4 regions of the Streptomyces sp. NBC_00554 genome follow, and region 1 is predicted to be linked to each of the others. Evidence: riboswitches for the same ligand, from Rfam matches in the RefSeq annotation. Region 1 holds a riboswitch; each other region holds the start of a gene.
The links. Region 1 has a riboswitch for cyclic di-AMP ahead of OG266_RS23380 (M23 family metallopeptidase). Riboswitches for the same ligand answer to the same signal wherever they lie in the genome.
Positions count from the first base shown of each region.

Region 2: another riboswitch for cyclic di-AMP. It lies ahead of OG266_RS26355 (transglycosylase family protein); the one in region 1 lies ahead of OG266_RS23380 (M23 family metallopeptidase).
Region 3: another riboswitch for cyclic di-AMP. It lies ahead of OG266_RS11030 (M23 family metallopeptidase); the one in region 1 lies ahead of OG266_RS23380 (M23 family metallopeptidase).
Region 4: another riboswitch for cyclic di-AMP. It lies ahead of OG266_RS39660 (C40 family peptidase); the one in region 1 lies ahead of OG266_RS23380 (M23 family metallopeptidase).

Region 1 covers NZ_CP107799.1:5,314,760-5,319,921, reverse strand. The annotation lists gene OG266_RS23390 (PrsW family intramembrane metalloprotease) at 1-37, shown strand, start outside; gene OG266_RS23385 (aldo/keto reductase) at 68-1,012, opposite strand; gene OG266_RS23380 (M23 family metallopeptidase) at 1,124-2,155, opposite strand; cyclic di-AMP (ydaO/yuaA leader) riboswitch at 2,167-2,325, opposite strand; gene OG266_RS23375 (PP2C family protein-serine/threonine phosphatase) at 2,603-3,838, opposite strand; tRNA gene OG266_RS23370 (tRNA-Met) at 3,967-4,040, opposite strand; gene OG266_RS23365 (alginate lyase family protein) at 4,123-5,162, opposite strand, start outside.
Region 2 covers NZ_CP107799.1:5,962,258-5,967,419, reverse strand. The annotation lists gene eno (phosphopyruvate hydratase) at 1-1,190, opposite strand, end outside; gene OG266_RS26355 (transglycosylase family protein) at 1,526-2,215, opposite strand; cyclic di-AMP (ydaO/yuaA leader) riboswitch at 2,220-2,384, opposite strand; gene OG266_RS26350 (transglycosylase family protein) at 2,568-3,524, opposite strand; gene OG266_RS26345 (cytochrome P450) at 3,707-4,999, opposite strand; gene OG266_RS26340 (globin domain-containing protein) at 5,158-5,162, shown strand, end outside.
Region 3 covers NZ_CP107799.1:2,530,440-2,535,601, reverse strand. The annotation lists gene OG266_RS11040 (M16 family metallopeptidase) at 1-679, shown strand, start outside; gene OG266_RS11035 (M16 family metallopeptidase) at 676-2,064, shown strand; cyclic di-AMP (ydaO/yuaA leader) riboswitch at 2,278-2,438, shown strand; gene OG266_RS11030 (M23 family metallopeptidase) at 2,451-3,215, shown strand; gene OG266_RS11025 (GntR family transcriptional regulator) at 3,428-4,123, shown strand; gene OG266_RS11020 (HPr family phosphocarrier protein) at 4,333-4,614, opposite strand; gene OG266_RS11015 (GNAT family N-acetyltransferase) at 4,821-5,162, shown strand, end outside.
Region 4 covers NZ_CP107799.1:8,935,718-8,940,879, reverse strand. The annotation lists gene OG266_RS39675 (twin-arginine translocation signal domain-containing protein) at 87-440, shown strand; gene OG266_RS39670 (ATP-dependent Clp protease proteolytic subunit) at 572-1,207, shown strand; gene OG266_RS39665 (hypothetical protein) at 1,215-1,523, shown strand; cyclic di-AMP (ydaO/yuaA leader) riboswitch at 1,873-2,059, shown strand; gene OG266_RS39660 (C40 family peptidase) at 2,063-2,536, shown strand; gene OG266_RS39655 (DUF6328 family protein) at 2,626-3,144, shown strand; gene OG266_RS39650 (ATP-binding protein) at 3,200-3,658, opposite strand; gene OG266_RS39645 (helix-turn-helix domain-containing protein) at 3,871-4,728, shown strand; gene OG266_RS39640 (DUF397 domain-containing protein) at 4,738-4,962, shown strand; gene OG266_RS39635 (8-amino-7-oxononanoate synthase) at 4,986-5,162, opposite strand, start outside.

The sequences.
Region 1 (5,162 bases):
GGCGCCGTACCCCGCGTACAACCCGTATCGCTCGTAGAACCCTCGATCGATCCCTCGCGGGCGACGGTTAAGCCGACGCCTCAGTCAGCCTGCCCAGCTCCGCGTCCGTGAGGACGAGGTCCGCCACCCCCACAAGGGCCGGAAGCTGCTCGACCACCCGTGCCGAGGCGATCGGTGCCGCGACCGTCGGCTGGGCGGCGAGCCAGGCCAGGGCGACCGTGGCGACCGGGACGTCGTGGGCCTGGGCGGCCTCGTCGAGGGCGGCCAGCACGCGAAGGCCCCGCTCGGTCTCCAGGTGCTTGCCCGCGCCCGCCGCACGCGGGGAGTCGACCGTCGTACCCGGCCGGTACTTGCCGGTGAGGAAGCCGGACGCGAGGGCGAAGTACGGGACGGCAGCGAGGCCCGAGCGGGAGGCGATGTCGCGCAGCGGGCCCTCGTAGGTGTCGCGCGAGACGAGGTTGTAGTGCGGCTGGAGGGCGACGTAGCGGGCGAGGCCCTCGCGGTCGGAGAAGTCGAGGGACTCCTGGAGCCGCTCGGGCGAGATGTTGGAGGCCGCGATGTGGCGCACCTTGCCCGCCTTCACCAGCTCGTCGAGCGCGCCGATGATCTCCTCGACCGGCACCTCGGGCTTGTCGAAGTGCGTGAAGTAGAGGTCGATGTAGTCGGTGCCCAGGCGGTGCAGGGACGCGTCGGCCGCGGCCTTGATGTTGGCGCCGGACAGCCCCGGGTACTCGGGGTGCTGGCTGACCTTGGTGGCGATCACGACGTCGGCCCGGTTGCCGCGCGCCTTGACCCACTTGCCGATGATGGTCTCGGACTCGCCGCCCTTGTTGCCGTCGATCCACGCCGAGTACGAGTCGGCCGTGTCGAGGAAGTTGCCGCCCGCGGCGGCGTACGCGTCGAGGACGGCGAAGGACCGGGTCTCGTCTGCGGTCCAGCCGAAGACGTTGCCGCCGAGGGCGAGCGGGAAGACCTCGAGGCCGGACGAGCCAAGCTTGCGAAGAGAAGTCATGCTCGATCTCAACGCCACCAGCGGATGGCTGTATTCCGCACATACCTGACCGGCAGCCCTGACGTCGGGGGGTGTGTCGTCAGAACCGCCGGGGATCAGGAAACGTACGTATCAGGGATTGATGCCCTTGCTCTGCAGCCAGGCCATCGGGTCGATCCCGGTGTCGGCGCCGCCGGGGTGGACCTCGAGGTGCAGATGCGCCCCGGTGACATTGCCCGTCGCACCCACGCGCCCGATGACGTCACCGGTGGCGACCTTCTGCCCCACGCTGACGCTGATCGAGGACTGGTGGGCGAACCACAGCTCGGTGCCGTCGTCGAGCGTGAGCACCGTCTTGTAGCCGTACGACCCGTCCCAGCCTGCCGAGGTGATCGTGCCGCTGTGGATCGCCTTGATCAGCGTGCCCGTGGGCGCGGCGAAGTCCAGACCGGTGTGGTAGCCGGAGGACCACAGCGAGCCGGCCTGACCGAAGGTCGAGGTGATGGTGTACGAGGAGGTCGGCAGCGTGTAGCTCTTGGCGAGCTCGGCGAGGCGCTCGGCCTCTGCCTTGGCCGCTGCCTCCTCCGCCGCCTTCTTCTTCGCGGCGGCTTCCTTGGCATCGGCCGCCTTCTTCACGGCGGCGGCGTCGTCGGCGGCCTTCTTCACCGCGGCGGCCTGGGCGGCCTGCTGGGCCGCGGTGTCGGCCTGGTCCTTCTGGACCTCGGCCTGCTGCATGATGCGGGCGCGCAGGACCTCGCCGGCGTCCGCGGTGCCCTGCTCGGTCTCGGCAGTGGTCAGACCGGCGCTGCTGAGCGGAGTGGTGGAGCCCTCTGCCTCGTCGTCGGAGGTGTCGTCCGAGAGGATCGTGCTCACGGACGGCAGGTCGGGCAGCGAGATCGAGACCGGCGGCTTGTTGGGCGCCGCGGTGGCCATGCCGCCCGCGCCGACCGCGGCTATGACGCCGACGCCCAGAACGGTGGAGCTGCGCGCGAGTCCGCCGCCTCCGCGCTGCTTGCCGACACGGTGCCGGCCGCGGATGGGACGGAGGGAGTCCTCGGTGGGATTCCACTCCTCCCGGGGGCCCTCGTCTTCTTTGCCGTAAACGAAGGTGTGCGTTTCGCTCGGCGGATACGAGGTTGCCTGGGCAGGCGGGTTGGACGCCACGTGGGCGTGCTCCTTTCCTTCCTTCTCGCCTACCGGGTTAGCTGACGGGTTCGGAGCAGGAAGGTCTCCTACGCGCGTCAACCGCTGGTGTTCCCACCTGCGAAAGACGCTCGATTCACCCCAAGTTGGTGGTTCCCCGGCTCCCTTGCGGGATTAGGCGCATGCGCACGGAGCCGTCTCTCGTGACGGCTGGGACGACCGCGCTGCGTTATCGAACGTTAATAGACGCGGGCACCGGATTCCAAGCCGTTCGGACTGATCATTAACGCTTCTGGCCAGGACTTTCGGGTCATCACCGGCGTAAAACGGGCGAGTTGACCACACCTCATCAGTCACAACACTCTTGACGGTATGTCAGTTGTTATGCGGAGGGGCGTCACTCGATCACCCCGGTGACAACGGGGGCCAGAACCCCTCGAGGCCGGAACCTTTCGGGGCCAGAACCTCTCACGGACGCCGTACGGCGAGCAGCGCCATGTCGTCCGTCGTCCCGCCGCCCGAGTGCCGGCGGACCTCGTCGGCGAGCGCGGTGAGCAGTGCGCCGGGCGCGGGGAAGGTCCGTCCGGTGAGGAACGCCGCGGGATCGTAGAAGCGCCCGCGCTCGTCGCGGGCCTCGGACAGCCCGTCGGTGTGCAGGAGCAGCGTGGCCCCCTTCGGGAACTCCGCCTCCTGCGCACGGTCGGGCAGGCTGCCCAACTCGCCCAGCCCTAGCGGCAGTGCGGGCTCCCCGGCGTCGAGTGTGACGAGCGTGCCGTCCGCGTGCAGGAGCAGCGGCGGCGGATGGCCGCGGTTGACGATCCGTACGACCTCCTCGCCGCGCGGGATCTCCGCGAGGACGGCCGTCGTGAACCCCTCGAAGGCGTCGAGGCCGTCGCGCCGGGCGCCCTCGCGCTCCAGCGCCCGCTCGAGCCGCCCGGCGACCGCCTCCAGCGTCGCCTCCTGCTCGGCGGCCTCCCGGAACGCCCCGATGACGACGGCGACGGCCGCCACGGCGCCCATCCCCTTGCCCCGTACGTCACCCACGACCAGCCGTACGCCGTACGGGGATTCCTGCACCGCGTACAGGTCCCCGCCGATGAACGCGTCCTCCTGCGCCGCCTCGTACCGCGCCGCGACATCGAGCGCGCCGATCCGCTCGCCGGGCTCCGGCAGTACGGCGCGCTGAGCGGCCTCGGCGATCTCGCGGACGGAGGCGAGGCGGGCGTTGCCGCGCCGGACGAGGACGTTGATGAGGGCGGCCAGCACGGCGGCCGTCGCCACCGTGGCCATCTCGGTGACCGCCTCGGCCTGCGTGACGACGCCGAGCCGGGTGTGGACCACCAGCGCCGCCACCACGGCCGATACGCCGGTGAGCACGGTGCCGCGCAGCGAATAGAGGGGAGCCGCCACCAGCGGGGCGGCAGTGAAGAGGGGCCCGCCGGTGAAATCCCTCGGCGTGAGGTACTCGTACAGGGCGCCGGCGGCGATGAGCAGCACGGGGAGCACCCGGACGAATCTGCGCGTGTACGAGATCCTGCGCGGGTTCGCTCCGGCCGACCGGGCGGGCTCTCCGTCACCCAGCCCGGGATCGGGCACGGGGTCCCCGGGCAGCCGCCCACCGGACCGGTCGTATGCCGGGTCGTACGAGCCGTCGCGCGGGTCGTACGGATCCCCCGCCCGCTGCGTACCTGTTCGCTGCCCCACCCGTCCAGGTTTCCCGGAGCGGGGTCGGGGGGCGACCCCTGTGGACCTTCCGGGGGATGCGTACACGTCCCCCGGAATACACCAAGGGCCGGAACTCGTGAATCCGAGTTCCGGCCCTTGGCCTTCAGTAGCGGGGACAGGATTTGAACCTGCGACCTCTGGGTTATGAGCCCAGCGAGCTACCGAGCTGCTCCACCCCGCGTCGTTAAACCCAACTATACGCCACTCGCGGGACACCCATTACCAACGTTGCCGTCACCCCTCGGTCGGCCCTCGGTCGGCCCTCAGTCGGCAGGATTCCCGGCGTGCGTGAGCGTCTCCCAGGAGACGAACAGATCGTCCGTGCCGGACGGCCTCGTCTGCTCGGCCAACCGGTGGGCGGCCGGGACGTGGACGTCGAGCCGGTCCTCCAGATGGTTGAGCGCGACCTCCAGGTCGGGCCCCATGTTCCGGTCGACCCGCCCACCGCACAGCCACCCGGGCGCCGTCTCCCCCATCTGGTACCTGGCGTGGAAGTCGAGCGCGGCCTTCAGCCGGTCCTTGACGTCGCGGTAGAGGTCGATGCCCTGGTGCCAGGCGGTCTCGGCGATGTGTGCGGTGGCGGCGAGCGAGTACCCGACGTGCTTGAAGTTGCGGCAGGTCTCCTGCGAGACACCGTCCGTGTACCGCCGCTGCCCGAACCAGTACGTGGTCAGCTTCTGCGGGGTGTCGACGGTGCTGCCGACGGGCGTCAGCGGCACCTTCCCGTCCTTGGCCAGGTAGAAGTACGCGGGCACGCGCTGCCGGAACCGCTCGACGGCGTCGCCGAACGCCTTGTGGTCGTCGAGGAACACGGCGATACCGATCGCGGCATCGGTCATGACGAGATCCCAGTTCCCGTTGAAGTCCGGGACTTTTTTGCTGACCTCGGGAAGGTAGGCGGTCCGCAGCATGCTCTGGAACCGCGCGACGCTCGCCGCCGGCCAGGTGGCTCCCGTGTGCCGCACGATCTCCCCGGCCCGCGCCCAGGTGGACCCGGCCCACGCGGTCTGCAGCCCGGCGTTCCCCGCCGTGTGCTTCTTCACCTTCCCCGACCAGGCGTCCATGATCTGAACCGCCTTGTCGGCGTGCTCCTGCTTGCCCGTGATGCTCCACAGCAATGCCTGCGTGTACGCCGCGATGGCGTCCTCGCGCTCCTCGACGCACCCGTGCCCGGCCCGGCTGCCCGGCGGGCACTCGACGGTCGCGTACGGCTCAGCCCGGTACTTGTACGACCCGTACTTGCTGTCCCGCATGTCCAGGAACGCCTGCAGCCACGGCTGCTTACCCGCGTCCACGTGCTCGC
Region 2 (5,162 bases), 650 kb from region 1:
CGGTCCGAGCGGGCCGGGGCGCCGGTCTTGATCTGACCGCAGTTCACCGCGACGGCGAGGTCGGCGATGGTGACGTCCTCGGTCTCGCCGGAGCGGTGCGACATCATGCACTTGAAGCCGTTGCGCTGCGCCATCTCGACGGCGTCCAGGGTCTCGGTCAGCGAGCCGATCTGGTTCACCTTGACGAGCAGGGCGTTCGCCGAGCCCTCCTCGATGCCACGGGCGAGGCGCTCGGGGTTGGTGACGAACAGGTCGTCACCGACGATCTGGACCTTGTCACCGATCTTCTCGGTGATGACCTTCCAGCCGGCCCAGTCGTCCTCGTACAGCGGGTCCTCGATGGAGACGAGCGGGTACGCGGAGACGAGCTCCTCGTAGTACTCGGTCATCTCGGCGGCCGAGCGGGACTTGCCCTCGAACTCGTACTTGCCGTCCTTGTAGAACTCGGACGCGGCGACGTCGAGCGCGAGCGCGATCTGCTCGCCGGGGATGTAACCGGCCTGCTTGATGGCCTCGACGATGAGGTCGAGCGCTGCGCGGTTGGACTCCAGGTTCGGGGCGAAGCCGCCCTCGTCGCCGAGGCCGGTGGACAGGCCCTTGGTCTTCAGCACCTTCTTGAGGGTGTGGTAGACCTCGGCGCCCCAGCGCAGCGCCTCGGAGAAGGACTCCGCGCCGATCGGGGCGATCATGAACTCCTGGATGTCCACGTTCGAGTCCGCGTGCGACCCGCCGTTGAGGATGTTCATCATCGGAACGGGCAGCAGGTGCGCGTTCGGGCCGCCCAGGTAGCGGAAGAGGGGGAGGTCGCTGGCCTCGGAGGCGGCGTGCGCGACGGCGAGGGAGACGCCGAGGATGGCGTTGGCGCCGAGCGAGCCCTTGTTGTCGGTGGCGTCCAGGTCGAACATCGCCTGGTCGATCAGGCGCTGCTCGGTGGCGTCGTAACCGACGAGCTCCGGGCCGATCTGCTCGATGACCGCGAGGACGGCCTTCTCGACACCCTTGCCGTGGTAGCGGTTGGGGTCACCGTCGCGGAGCTCGATGGCCTCGAAGGCGCCGGTGGAGGCGCCGGACGGGACGGCGGCACGACCCGTGCTGCCGTCATCGAGGCCGACCTCGACCTCGACGGTGGGGTTCCCTCGCGAGTCGAGGATTTCCCGGGCTACGACGACGTCGATGGACGGCACGAGCATCTCCTTCTGGGATGTGACGCGGGTACGCGGGGCTTTTTGGAACCCTGCGGGATGAGCCTAACCGGCTCGGAGCGATCGGCCAGCCGGTCGACCACCCCTTGGGCAGAACACAGGGTAAACATTGTTCCAGAACGGAACAAAAAAGGAATGAAAAACCCCGCCCCGGTGCGTACGGGGGAACACGCACCGGAGCGGGGAGCCCGTGGGGACGGGGGTGACCCACACGAGGCCTTCAGTATGGAGACCACGTATAGGAGAGAGCTGAGGTTCAGCTACGAGCCTGGTGTCAGCCGACCGCCGTGGGCCGACAACCGCTGCCCCTCAGCTCTCGGACCTCAGCTGAGGTGCAGCTGCTGACCCGGGTAGATGAAGTCCGCGTCGTCGATGATGTCCTTGTTCAGCTTGAGCAGCTGCTGCCAGCCACCCTTGACGTTCTTCGCCTCGGCGATGGCGCTGAGGGTGTCGTTCTTCTTCACCTTGTACTCGCCGTCACCCTTCTTGACCTTCTTGCCGGTCGGGGTCTCGACGGTCTTCGCCTTGGCGGTCTTGGTCGTCGCGGTGGACGTGTTCGACTGCTGCGAAGGAGTGGTGCTCTGCTCGCTGCTCGACGACGAGGAGGACGAGGACGAGTCGCTCGTACCACCGTCGTACGCGGCGCTCGACAGGCCCGTGCCGCAGGACGGCCAGGCGCCCTTGCCCTGTGCGGCGAGGACCTTCTCGGCGACCGTTATCTGCTGGGACTTGGAGGCCTGGTCGGCGGTGGCGGCGTAAGCGCTGCCGCCGTACGCGGACCAGGTGGAGGAGGAGAACTGCAGACCGCCGTAGTAACCGTTGCCGGTGTTGATGGCCCAGTTGCCGCCGGACTCGCACTGGGCGACGGTGTCCCACTCGGAGGTGGTGGCGGCGGAGGCGGTGCCGGACGCCATCAGCGGGGCGGCGACGGCGACGCCGGTCACCCCGGCGAGCGTGGCAATGCGGGTGACCTTGGACGGGCGACGGTGCTTGCCCTTGCACGAACGCAGCATGAAGTGATCCCCTCACCGACGCCTGCGAGGTGAGCTGTCGGGTTCGGGCGGGTGAGTGCCCGGTCGCGCACCTCTCGGCGCACGTCTTCACCCCAAGCCGCTCCCGGTCAACTACCGGGCTCGGCACTTACCTTGGGTCCCCCGCTCCTGCCTACGGCGCTTGACGCGACGACTGTTCCCGTACGGCCGCTGGCAGGATTCGGCGTTGCGATCGTCGGGGCCCGCTGTGGCGAGCGGTCACGACCGTAAGCAGGCGATCGGCGGAATTTCAAAGACGATCAGGGGGTCTGAGATCCATCTCTCATTCTCACCAAACCGGACATTCCATGGCGAACCATGACGCGAACTCCCGCTACTTTTCGCCCGGTTCGGCACCAACTGCAAGGCTCTGACCGGGGAGAATGAGGTTCGCGTCGGTGCCCACCGTCTCCTCGTTCTCGGCGTACAGCTCGGCCCATCCGCCTTCGAGGCCAAGGGCGTCGGCGATGGCCGAGAGACTGTCGCCGACGCGGACGACGTACGAACCGTCGACGACGCCGCGAAGGCCGTCGGAGTCACGCGAGGCATGCCGCCCGGCCGTGCTGTCCGTACGGCCGTCGGTCGTGCCCTCGGTGGCGGTGTCGCCGCGGTGACGCCCGGCGCCGGTCGTCGCACTGTCGGACGCATCCGAAGAGTCGTCACTCTGGGCCGACTTGTCCGAGTCGTCATCGTTTGTCGCGCTCGAGTCCGCACCCTCGTCCGCGTCCGAAGTGTCGGACTTGGTCGACGTGTCGGACGAGGACGACGCGGACGGAGAGGGGCTGGACGAAGCAGACAAGTCGAGCGAACCGGATGAGTCGGTCGATTCCGAGCTCGAAGAGTCGGAGGAGTCCGAAGTGGAGGCGTCGGACGACGAGTCGTCCGACACGCCCGTGTCGACGTCCGCCGAGGCCGAGTCCTTGCTGAGCCCGGAGAGGGGTCCACAGGTGGGCCAGGCGACGACTCCGCGGCCGTCGAGGATCTTCTCGGCGACTGCTATCTGCTGCGAGCGGCTGGCCTGGTCGGCGCTCGGGGCGTATTCGATGCCGCCGTAGTTCTCCCAGTCCCACTGGGTCAAGTGCAGCCCGCCGTAGTACCCGTCACCGGTGTTGTCGCTCCAGGAGGCGCCCGTCTCGCACTCCGCGACACGGTCCCAGGTGGTGGCGTCGGCCGCGCTCGCACTCGTGGCACCGAGCAACGGGATCGCGATGGCCGATCCGGTCACTCCTGCCGCGACGATGAGAGCCGGAGCCTGACGGGGGCGACGATGGCGGCCGTTCCCGGAGAGCATGCGGAAGCCTTTCACGTGACAGCAGGTGACTAAAGCGACGTACGGAGACGTCTGCGACGGATGATCCGCGCTGGTCATTGAACGTATCGGCACTCGAACGCTTGTCACAAGTCGATGCAGCGTAGATCACGTGAAGATCACAATGTTGATGGACCGTCAGCTTTTCGCGCCCCCGAAGTGCCTTACGAAGGCCCGGTGGACAACTGGAGCGGAGGCGTGAACTCCACTGGAAGTGTGCGCAATCCGCGCATAATGAGCCCACCGCGCCATCGCAAATCGGCGGAATCTCCCGCGAGTTGGAGGTCGGGGAGGCGGGTGAGGAGGGTGGCCAGCGCGGTCTGGCCCTCCAGGCGGGCGAGGGGTGCGCCGAGGCAGTAGTGGATGCCGTGTCCGTAGCCGAGATGCTGGTTGTCACGGCGGGAGAGGTCGAGGGTGTCCGGCTGCGCGAAGCGTTCGGGGTCACGGTCCGCAGCCGCCAGTACGACGAGGACGGGGTCGCCGGGTGCGATGTCCTGTCCGCCGAGCCGGACGGCCTCGGTCGCGAACCGCCAAGTGGCCAGCTCCACAGGGCCGTCGAAGCGAAGGAGTTCCTCGACACCGGTTTCGAGCAGTCCACTCTCCCCGGCGGCAAGGGACTTCTGCAGTCGCTGCCGCTGCTCGGGGTGGGTGAGGAGGGCGTACGTGCCGTTGCCGATCAAGTTCACGGTCGTCTCAAAACCGGCAAACAGGAGGATGAAGGCCATGGCCACCACCTCGTTCTCCGTGAGGTGCTCACCGTGGTCGGAGGCGCGGATGAGGCCGGAGACGAGGTCCTCGCCGGGGGCGGCGTGTTCGGGCAGCGCCTCGCGCTTGCGGTGGATCAGCTCGGCCAGATATCCGCGCATCTTCTTGACGGACCGTGCGACACCGCCCCGCGGCCCTCCCCCGTGCCGGATCATCATCCCCGCCCAGTCCCGGAAGTCGTCCTGGTCCTCGCGGGGGACGCCGAGGAGCTCGCAGATGGCGTAGATGGGGAGCGGGAAGGCGAACTCGTGGATCAGGTCTGCGGACCCCTTCTCCGCGAACTGGTCGATGAGGTGATCGGTGATCTCCTGCACGCGCGGCGCGAACTCGGCCACCCGGCGCGGCGTGAACGCCTTGCTGACGAGCCGGCGCAGCCGGGTGTGATCCGGCGGATCGATGTTGAGCAGATGCGTCATCAGCTCGGCCTTGCGCTCACCCGGGATGCCCGTCTTGCCCTTGGCATGGGCGGGTTCGTCGTGATGCGCCGGGTTCTTGCTGAGCCGTCCGTCGGCGAGAGCGTGCTTGGCGTCGGCGTACCGGGTGACCAGCCAGGCCTCCACACCGCTGGGCAGCCGGGTCCTGTGCACGGGGGCGTGCTCGCGGAGCCAGGCGTACGCCGGGTAGGGGTTGGTGGCGAACTCCCAGCTGAAGAGTTCGGGGGCAGGGCCTGCGGGGGTGGGGTGCTCGGTCACTCCTTGACCGTATCCGGGGACGGTGTCCGGGCAGGCGAGGAGGCCTTGCCCGGCCGACCCGGACCACGGTGCCGGCCGCCCCGCACACTTCACCCCAGGCTGTCCGCAAATCACCTGCTGTTTGACTCTGCGGCTCGACAAGTCCCTACATTCGCGAAGTGGA
Region 3 (5,162 bases), 2.8 Mb from region 1:
GAAGTACTTCGGCTCCATCGCCGGGCACGACGGCAAGCCCGCCCCGCGCGACGGCGCCCTGCCCGACACCATGGGCGAGGAGCTGCGCGAGGTCGTCGAGGAAGAGGTCCCCTCGCGCGCGCTGATGGCCGCCTACCGGCTCCCGGAGGACGGCACGCGCGCGGGTGACGCCGCCGACCTGGCGCTGACCGTCCTCGGTGGCGGCGAGTCCTCCCGGCTCTACAACCGGCTCGTACGCCGCGACCGCACCGCCGTCGCGGCCGGGTTCGGCCTGCTGCGGCTCGCCGGAGCGCCCTCCCTGGGATGGCTTGACGTGAAGACCTCCGGCGATGTCGAGGTCCCCGTCATCGAGGCCGCCGTGGACGAGGAGCTCGCCCGGTTCGCCGAGGAGGGCCCCACGGCCGAGGAGATGGAGCGCGCCCAGGCCCAGTTGGAGCGCGAGTGGCTGGACAGGCTCGGTACGGTCGCGGGCCGCGCCGACGAACTGTGCCGGTACGCCGTCCTGTTCGGCGACCCGCAGCTCGCCCTGACCGCCGTACAGCGCGTCCTCGACATCACCGCCGAGGAGGTCCAGGAGGTCGCCAAGTCCCGCCTGCGCCCCGACAACCGCGCGGTTCTCGTCTACGAACCGATCGCCACTGAAGACGCCGAAGACACCGACGAGGAGGCGGCGAAGTGACCGAGCTCGCCACCATGGAGTTCCACCCCCAGCCGCAGGCCGGCGAGGCCAGGCCGTGGGCGTTCCCCGCACCCGACCGTGGCACCCTCGGCAACGGCCTGACCGTGCTGCGCTGCCACCGCCCCGGCCAGCAGGTCGTCGCCGTGGAGGTGCTGCTCGCCGCGCCGCTGGAGGCCGAGCCCGCGGGCCTCGACGGCATCGCCACGATCATGGCGAGGGCCTTCTCCGAGGGCACCGACAAGCTCTCCGCCGAGGAGTTCGCGGCCGAGCTGGAGCGCTGCGGGGCCACGCTCGACTCGTACGCCGACCACCCCGGCGTACGCCTGTCGCTCGAAGTCCCCGTCTCGCGCCTCCCGAAGGCGCTCGATCTGCTCGCCGACGCCCTGAGGGCACCGGCGTTCGCGGACAGCGAGGTCGAGCGGCTGGTGCGCAACCGGCTGGACGAGATCCCGCACGAGACCGCCAACCCGGCACGCCGCGCCGCGAAGGAGCTCTCCAAGGAGCTGTTCCCGGCCACCTCGCGCATGTCCCGTCCGCGCCAGGGCACCGAGGAGACGGTCGAGGCGATCGACTCGGGAGCCGTACGCGCCTTCTACGAGAAGCACGTACGCCCCGCCACGGCCACCACCGTGATCGTCGGCGACCTCACCGGGGTCGACGTCGACGCGCTGCTCGCCGACACGCTCGGCGCCTGGACCGGCTCGTCCGCCGAGCCGCGCCCCGTGCCGCCGGTGACCGCCGACGACACCGGCCGTGTCGTCATCGTGGACCGCCCCGGCGCCGTCCAGACGCAGCTGCTCATCGGCCGTGTCGGCGCCGACCGGCACGACCGCGTCTGGCCCGCCCAGGTGCTCGGCACGTACTGCCTCGGCGGCACCCTCACCTCGCGTCTGGACCGCGTCCTGCGCGAGGAGAAGGGTTACACCTACGGTGTGCGGGCGTTCGGCCAGGTGCTGCGCTCGGCCCCGGACGGCACCGGTATCGCGATGCTCGCCATCAGCGGCTCCGTGGACACCCCGAACACCGGCCCGGCACTCGACGACCTCTGGAAGGTGCTGCGCACCCTCGCCGCGGAGGGCCTGACGGACGCCGAGCGCGACATCGCCGTACAGAACCTGGTGGGTGTGGCGCCCCTCAAGTTCGAGACGGCGGCGGCCGTCGCGGGCACGCTGGCCGACCAGGTCGAGCAGCACCTGCCCGACGACTACCAGGCGACGCTGTATCAGCAGCTCGCCGCCACCGGCACCGTGGAGGCCACCGCGGCCGCCGTGAGCGCCTTCCCGGTGGACCGCCTGGTGACCGTCCTGGTGGGCGACGCCGCGACGATCGAGGAGCCCGTCAAGGCGCTCGGAATCGGTGAAGTGAGCGTCGTTCCGGCGGAGTAGGGCCGAGTAGGACAGAGCGGAACAGCACGCTCCCATGGGGGCCCAGGAGACCACGGAGTCTCCTGGGCCCCCATTTGTCCGTATTGATAGAGAGGTTGCCTGTCTGCCCTGTGGCATGCGCTACAAAAGCCGTGATCCGTTTGTCGATTGAAAGATGTCCCGTTTAGCGTCGGTCCGGCTGTTCGTCAGGCAGTGCGCCGCGCCCGCGGCACCGGACAGCCATCGCTTAGTCCCCGTACGGCGTGAGCCAGGGGAGCCGGGGACCCACACGTAGTCCCTGGGGTGAATCGGACGCCCTCTCCGGAGGTGGTCCGTAGGAGACCTTCCTGCTCCGAACCCGTCAGCTAACCCGGTAGGCGAGAAGGAAGGAAAGGATCAGCCCCTACATGGCGTTCACCTGTGGCACAGGCAAGCACCGTCGCCCGAGCCGCGTGCAGCGCACGACCAAGAACGCCATCGGCGTCGCGGCGCTCACCACCACCGGCGTCCTCGGCTCCCTGGCCTCCCCGGCGCTCGCCGCGGACAACTCGGTCGAGCAGACCGGTCTGACCCAGGCCATCGAGATCGGTGACTCGATCGCCGACCAGATCGACGCGCAGGCCGCGGCCCAGCAGCACGCCGCCGACGAGGCAGCCGCGAAGAAGAAGGCCGACGCGGCCGCGAAGAAGAAGGCCGAGGAGAAGGCCAAGGAGGAGCGCGAGGCCAAGGAGCGCGCCGCCCGCGAGGCCGAGCGCAAGCGCCTCAACACCTTCGTCTCACCGGTCACCGGCTCGTACGTCTCCACCGGCTACAAGACCGGCGGCAGCCTCTGGTCCTCCGGCAGCCACACCGGCATCGACTTCCATGCCGCGTCCGGCACCTCGGTCCACGCGGTCGGCTCCGGCACCGTCGTCGAGGCCGGCTGGGGCGGCGCCTACGGCAACAACATCGTCATCAAGATGAACGACGGCACGTACACGCAGTACGGCCACCTGTCGTCCATCGGCGTCTCCGTGGGCCAGACGGTCACCCCGGGCCGGCAGATAGGCCTCTCCGGGTCCACCGGCAACACCACCGGGCCGCACCTCCACTTCGAGGCCCGGACGACCGCCGAGTACGGCTCGGACATCGACCCCGTCGCGTACCTCCGCTCGCACGGTGTGAACGTCTGACGCCGCCCGGCATGAACGACTGATCACTCGCTTACGTACCTGTACAAGGCCCCGGCTCGCACGAGCCGGGGCCTTGTGGTTTCGAACCGCTTCCTGTCCAAAAAATATCCATGGATTCCGGTCCGCCATCGGAAATTCCGAGTCTCTGCAATAGAGTCACTGAACAAGCGTCAATCGACGGCGTTTCACGGGGATTAAAGCGGAGGTCCGGTATGCGTGTTCCTGCGCACTCGGTATGCACAGCGATCCGCGACGACATCGTCGCGGGTGTCTACGAGCGCGGCAGCCGGCTCACCGAGGAACTGCTCGCGCGCCGCTACGGCGTCTCGCGCGTCCCCGTGCGTGAGGCCCTGCGCACGCTGGAAGCCGAGGGCTTCGTCGTCACCCGGCGGCACGCGGGCGCGTGTGTCGCGGAGCCGACCGAGCAGGAGGCCGGGGACCTGCTCGAGATGCGCATGCTCCTTGAGCCGCTGGGCGCCGCGCGGGCCGCACAGCGCCGCACCGAAGCCCACCTCAAGGTGCTCCGAGGCCTGGTCAGGCTGGGTCAGGAGCGGGCCAGGAGGGGCAACAGCGAGGATCTGCGCTCGCTGGGCGGCTGGTTCCACGAGACCCTCGCGCAGGCCTCCGGAAGCACCGCGCTGACCTCCACGCTCGCCCAGCTGCGGCACAAGATCGCCTGGATGTACGCGGTCGAGGCACCGGCCAACCCCGCGGAATCCTGGGCCGAGCACGGCGGGATCGTGGACGCCGTGGCGCGCGGCGACAGTGAGCGGGCCCGGGCGATCACGGCCCTGCACACCGAACGCGCGACGGCCGCGCACCGGCTTCGCTTTCCCGGCGCGGGAGATCGCCCGGACCGTGTGAGGACTTCGCAACATCCCGTAAACATGACGGGCCTGCGGCATTAACAAGAGCGCCGTATACAAAGAGGAGTAATTCGCGGGAGATTATTTATGCTGCCCGCACAATGGAATTGCGAAGGGCCCGCCCGATAATTCGGACGGGCCCTGCGTGGCATTTTTTGGAGCGTCGAACACCCCAACCATCAATTGAGAAACCCCAACGGCGCGCAACCACCACCGCGAGAGCGGCGCCGGTTAAGGCGCAAAGAGGTGTCTCAGACGGTCTCGGGAAGCTCCTCGAGCCCCTCGGCGACCAGCTTCGCCAGACGGTCGAGGGCGACGTCCGCGCCCTCGGCCTCGGACGCGAGGACGATCTCCTCGCCGCCCTGGGCACCCAGGCCGAGGACCGCGAGCATGGAGGCCGCGTTGACGGGGTTGCCGTCAGCCTTGGCGATCGTCACGGGGACGCCGGAGGCCGTGGCCGCCCGGACGAAGATGGAGGCGGGGCGGGCGTGGAGGCCCTCGGCCCAGCCGACGTTGACGCGGCGCTCAGCCATGTGATGCTGCCCTTCAGATGTCTCAGGTTGTCTAGACCAGTGTCCCATATCGTGAAGCGTGTCCGGAGCGGGCCCATTCGGTGACAAACCGTCTGTTGCCGTCTGGGGCCGTCCCGAACCCCGTCGTCGGATCCCGGCCTGGATCCGACTTCGGTCCCCCAAGACTGCCTCGCGCCGTTGTCGTACGCGAGCCGTACTGTGGGCGCATGCAGAACTCGTCGGACCGGCACGAGTACCCCTCCCACTGGGAGGCGGACGTGGTGCTGCGCGACGGCGGCACGGCACGCGTCAGGCCCATCACCGTCGATGACGCCGAGCGTCTGGTCAGCTTCTACCAGCAGGTCTCCGACGAGTCGAAGTACTACCGCTTCTTCGCGCCGTATCCGCGCCTGTCCGCGAAGGACGTCCACCGCTTCACGCACCACGACTTTGTGGACCGGGTGGGACTCGCGGCCACGGTGGGCGGCGAGTTCATCGCCACCGTACGCTACGACCGCATCAACGCCGACGGCCTGCCCGCCTCCGCGCCCGCCGACGAGGCCGAGGTC
Region 4 (5,162 bases), 3.6 Mb from region 1:
CTCATTCAGCTCCGCCGAAAAGGATTCGTCCCTACGATCAAGTCGCCGCCTCCGGGGGAGGCGTGCATGACAATGAGGAGGGGACCTTGTCCGAACTTTCCAGACGTTCACTGCTGGGGTACTCGGGGACCGCGGCGGCGGGAGCCGTGCTTGCCTCCAGTGGGCCGGCACAGGCCACGGCGACTGAAGCAACGGAGACCGCCGACGCCGCGACGGTCACCTTCCCCAGCGGCACGGAGTTCAGCGGCACGGCGCTTCTCCCGGTCGACGACTACGTGGGCCAGATCAGCCTGAGTTTCAGCATCGGGTTCTCCGAAGCTCCGACAGCGAACACCATCACCCCCCTGGAAATAGCGAACGCCCTCAACGAACTGACCGCGTCCCGCGGTTGGCCCGCCATAACGTTCTACGGCACACCCGCCCCGGCCCCCCTCACCTGACCCTCGCCGTACACCGAATCCCCGTGGAGCACCTAGCTCCACGGGGATTTTCGCTGTCAGCGAGCACCCTCCGAAGGCATACGTACGTCCTGTACATTTTTTACAGAAGCGATGCCGAGGAGGCGTAAGCCATGAACCGCCCGTCCGCCCGCCATGTCCTGCCCGAGTTCACCGAACGCTCCAGCGCGGGCCACCGGACCCTGGACCCGTATTCGAAGCTGCTCGACGAGCGGATCGTGTTCCTCGGGACGCCGGTCGACGACACGTCGGCGAACGACGTGATGGCTCAGTTCATGCACCTGGAGTACCTGGCGCCGGACCGGGACATCTCGCTGTACATCAACTCCCCCGGCGGCTCACTCAGCGCGATGACCGCCGTCTACGACACGATGCAGTTCGTCACCTGCGAGGTGGAGACCGTCTGTCTCGGCCAGGCCGCTTCGGCCGCCGCCGTGCTCCTTGCGGGCGGTACGCCGGGCAAGCGGTTCGCGCTGCCGGGTGCCCGCGTGCTGATCCACCAGCCGTCGTTTCCCGAGCCGATCCACGGGCAGGCTTCTGATCTGGCCATCCAGGCCGAGGAGTTGACGCGTACTCGGAGGATGCTGGAGGAGATGCTCGTGCGGCACACAGGCCAGAGTCCGGAGCGGGTCGCCGCGGACATCGAGCGGGACAAGATCCTCGACGCGCCGGCGGCACTGGCGTACGGACTGATCGACGGCATCATCCCGAGCCGCAAGGCTTCCCGCCCCACACCCGGCGCGAGGTGAGCGGCCGATGCTCCCACCCGAACTGCCCCCGCTGCCCGCACTGACGCGCGCGGAAGCCGAGTTGATCGACCGTTACCTGGACGTGGTCGACCTGCTCGGCCGCATCAACCCGGCCCGCCCCGGGGACACCTACCGAGGCCTGAGGGCCGCTCAGGCGCTGGTCGCCAAGGCGACGGCGCTGCGGGACGCCCTCGCGCTGATGCATCAGCGGGGCGAGAGCGAGGTGCACGCCCCGACCCTGGCGCAGGCCCTGCGTGTCCTCGACGGCGAGCGGCGGGCGGCCCGCGTCACCCTGCCGCCTGGTTCCGACAGTTGACGCACCCCTACCCGGGCCACCGCACGCACCGACCCGTCGGAGCGTCCGGCCCGGGTTTCAAACGGACCAGATGGTGTACCCCCGGATGGCGTAGACACCCGTCCTTCCAAGAGCGCGCAGAAGTTGCGCAACGCGCGTAGCGCGGATGCGTACTTGAAGCCCTCCGTCGCTGGTACGGGCGTCGTCGGCCTACTGGACACTCGCTCGAACGGCGGGGTGTCCACCCGAACGGGTGAGTGGTGAGTAACCCCACAAACCGCCGATTCCGCTCGGATTTTCCGACATCAATGCGTGAAGATCCCTTCCGACGACAAGCCCCCGCCACACCGGCGGGGCGGTCCGGGTCGGACGCCGAGTCCTGCCGCCTCCCGGATGACCGGTCGACAGATGTGCATCGGCAGGAGTGGAGGACCCAGCACGACGGGCCGCCGGAGAGATCCGGGCGGTCCTTGGGGTGAAGCCGCAGCACGCGGCCGGGCTACTTCGCCAGCCCGAATCCGACAGGTCATCCTTCACAGGCGGCTGACGAAGGGTTGCGCATGACTGCGCTCAATCGTGTCCCGTCGCTGTGGACGAGGGCCGGTACGGCCTCGGCTCTCACCATCGCCGCCGTGGGCGGCAGCCTCGTGGTCCCAGGCGTCGCATCCGACGCCGAAGCGGCCACCCTGGCGACGAAGGCACTTCAGGTCGCGGCTTCCAAGAAGGGCTCCCCGTACAAGTACGGCGCCGCTGGGCCGCGCCGCTTCGACTGCTCCGGGCTCACGCTCTACTCGTACAAGAAGGCAGGCAAGAAGCTGCCTCGTACGGCCGCGGCGCAGTACAACAAGACCAACCATGTCTCCGCCTCCAAACGCAAGGCCGGAGACCTCGTGTTCTTCCACTCGGGCCGGAGCGTGTACCACGTCGGCATCTACGCCGGGAAGGGAAAGATCTGGCACTCCCCGAAGACCGGGGAGGTAGTGAAGCTCCAGAAGATCTGGACGAAGAGCGTCTGGTACGGACGGGTCAGCTGACCCGTCCGTGGGGGCGACGGCACGCGCCGTCGCCCCCACGGGACGTGCGGCAGGGCGTGAAACACGGTCGAACCGGTTACTCGTCCACCATGGTGGAACAACGTCCCCGCACGGAACGCGACGAGAAACCTCTTGAGCGCGCCGACCGCAATTTCGCCGAGCTCCTCCAGGAGCTGCGGGTCACCCAGACCGGCGTGCAGATCCTCTTCGCCTTTCTCCTGACCCTGGCCTTCACCCAGCGCTTCCCTTCGCTGGACACGGCACAGCGCGCCACGTACGTCACCACCCTCCTGCTCGCGTTCCTGGCCGCCGCCCTGTTCACGGCGCCGGCCGCCCTGCACCGGTCGCTGTTCCAGCAGAACGTCAAACCCGCCATCGTGCGGGTCTCCTCCTGGCTGACCCACGTCGGCCTATACGTGTTGATGCTGGCGTTCACCGGAGCGGTGCTCCTCGTCGTGGACGTGACGCTGGGGCGCGGCGCCGGGATCGCCGCGGGCGCGGGCACTCTGGCCGTCTGCCTGGCGCTGTGGACCGTTCTGCCCCGGCTGGTGGGGCGCTACATCACGTCCACACAGGGTCGAGGAGAGGAATCGGACCCAGCAGCGTGAGTTCGCTGCGCGGCGCCTTCGGACGCGCCGCCGCGCAGCACAACTGGACCGGGTTTCAGGGCTCTTGCGGACCCCCTGCCGTCACCGGCTCGACCGGTGCCGTCCAGGGCAGTTCGATGGAGATGGTCTTGCCGCCTTCGCGAGTGGGCCGGACGGTGAGTCTGCCGCCGCACTCGGCGGTCAGCCAGCGGATGATCACCATGCCGCGTCCGTTGTCCTGCTGGACGGCCGCGGGCAGTCGTTTGGGAAAGCGTGGGTGGCTGTCGGTGACGCCGAGGCGCAGGTGTTCGTCCCGCTCGAGGCGGACGTCCACTCTGAAGGTGGGCGACTGCCCGAAAGTGTGCTGGACGGCGTTGGTGGCTAGTTCGGACACGATCAGGCGTACGGTGTCGGCGACTTCGGAGTCACCCGGCAGGCCCCATTCGGCCAGCACTTCGGCGACGAATTTCCGGGCCGCGGAGACCGAGGCTGGATCGCTCGGCAGAGTGACGGATGCTTCCTGATGGTCTGCCATGGCGCGGTCGTCCCTTTCCCACGGGACCGGGGTCCGACACGGAGCGGATGGTTCGAGTACGGTCCCGGACTGGTGCTTCGCGCCAGACTGCCATTACCTGGCCGGTCACGGGTGCGATCCACCGAGATATGCATATATCTGTCGCTCGAAGCGGTGAACTCTGCGACGGAGGACCGTATTTGGGCGGCTCGGAAGGAGTAAGGAGTACGGCCATGCAGTACGGTCCCGCAGTACGCCGCCGCAAGCTCGGTGCAGAACTGCGTGCTCTGCGCGTAGGTGCGGGTCTCACGAGCGGGGAGGCGGCCCGTCTTCTCGGCTGGCACCAGTCGAAGGTGAGCCGGATCGAGACCGGCACGAGTGGGGTCAAGCCCTCGGACGTGGAGCGGCTCCTGGACGCGTACGCCGTCGAGGAACCCGAGTTACGGGACCTCCTGGTGGTGCTGGCGGGTGCGGAGGGCAACGGGCGGCACCACTGGTGGCACGCCTACCGCGGTGTGCTGCCACCGACGTACCGCGACTTCATCAGTCTGGAGTCGCAGGCCAGCGGAATGCGCACGCTGGAGACGTCCGTGGTGCCGGGGTTGCTGCAGACACCCGAGTACGCCCGTGCGGTGACTCGGGCCGCCGTGGGGGGACTTGAGGACAGCAAGCTCGACGCGCTCGTCGAGGTGCGCCTGGCCCGGCAGGACGTGCTGCGTTCGAATCCACCACTGGAACTGAGCGCGGTCCTGGACGAGGCGGTGCTGCGACGGGACGTGGGCGGCCCGGAGGTCATGGCACGCCAGCTGCACCGCCTGCGGACGGCCGCCACCCTGCCTCAAGTGCGGCTTCAGGTCCTGCCGTTCACCGCCGGGGCTCACATCGGAGTGACCGGGCCTTTCGTTATCTTCTCATTTCCGAGCACATCTGATCTGGATGTGGTTGTTCTCGACCACTTGACGAGTAGCCTCTATCTCGAACGGAAAGAAGACCTTCAGGCCTACAGCGAGGCCTTCAACGCCCTTCAGATCCAAGCCCTTTCGCCCGAGGACTCATTGGATTACATCGCCGGGATAGGTGACGGCGCGTAAGGAGGCACCATGTCTGCACTGCCTCGGTACGTACCTTCCAGTACTTCGCTGCACGACGCGCGCTGGCTGCGCAGCAGCCGGAGTACGGGAATGAACAATTGCGTCGAGACGGCCCGGCCGGGTCCAGGACCCTGGTCCGGACTCGTGGCCGTCCGCGATTCCAAGAACACCGCAGGCCCCGCCCTGCTGTTCGCCCCTGCCACCTGGGAGGGATTTATCGCCGGACTGAGCTGAGCGTCATCGGACTGGACTGAGCATCACCGGGTTGCGCTGATCACCCGCACCGCGTGCTCGATCTGCGCGTCGGTGAGGTCCGCGCGAGCGGTCAGCCTCAGCCGGGAGATGCCGTCGGGCACGGACGGGGGGCGGAAGCAGCCGACGGCGAGTCCCGCCTCGCGGCAGTCGGCGGCCCACCGCACGGCCCGTTCGGGGGA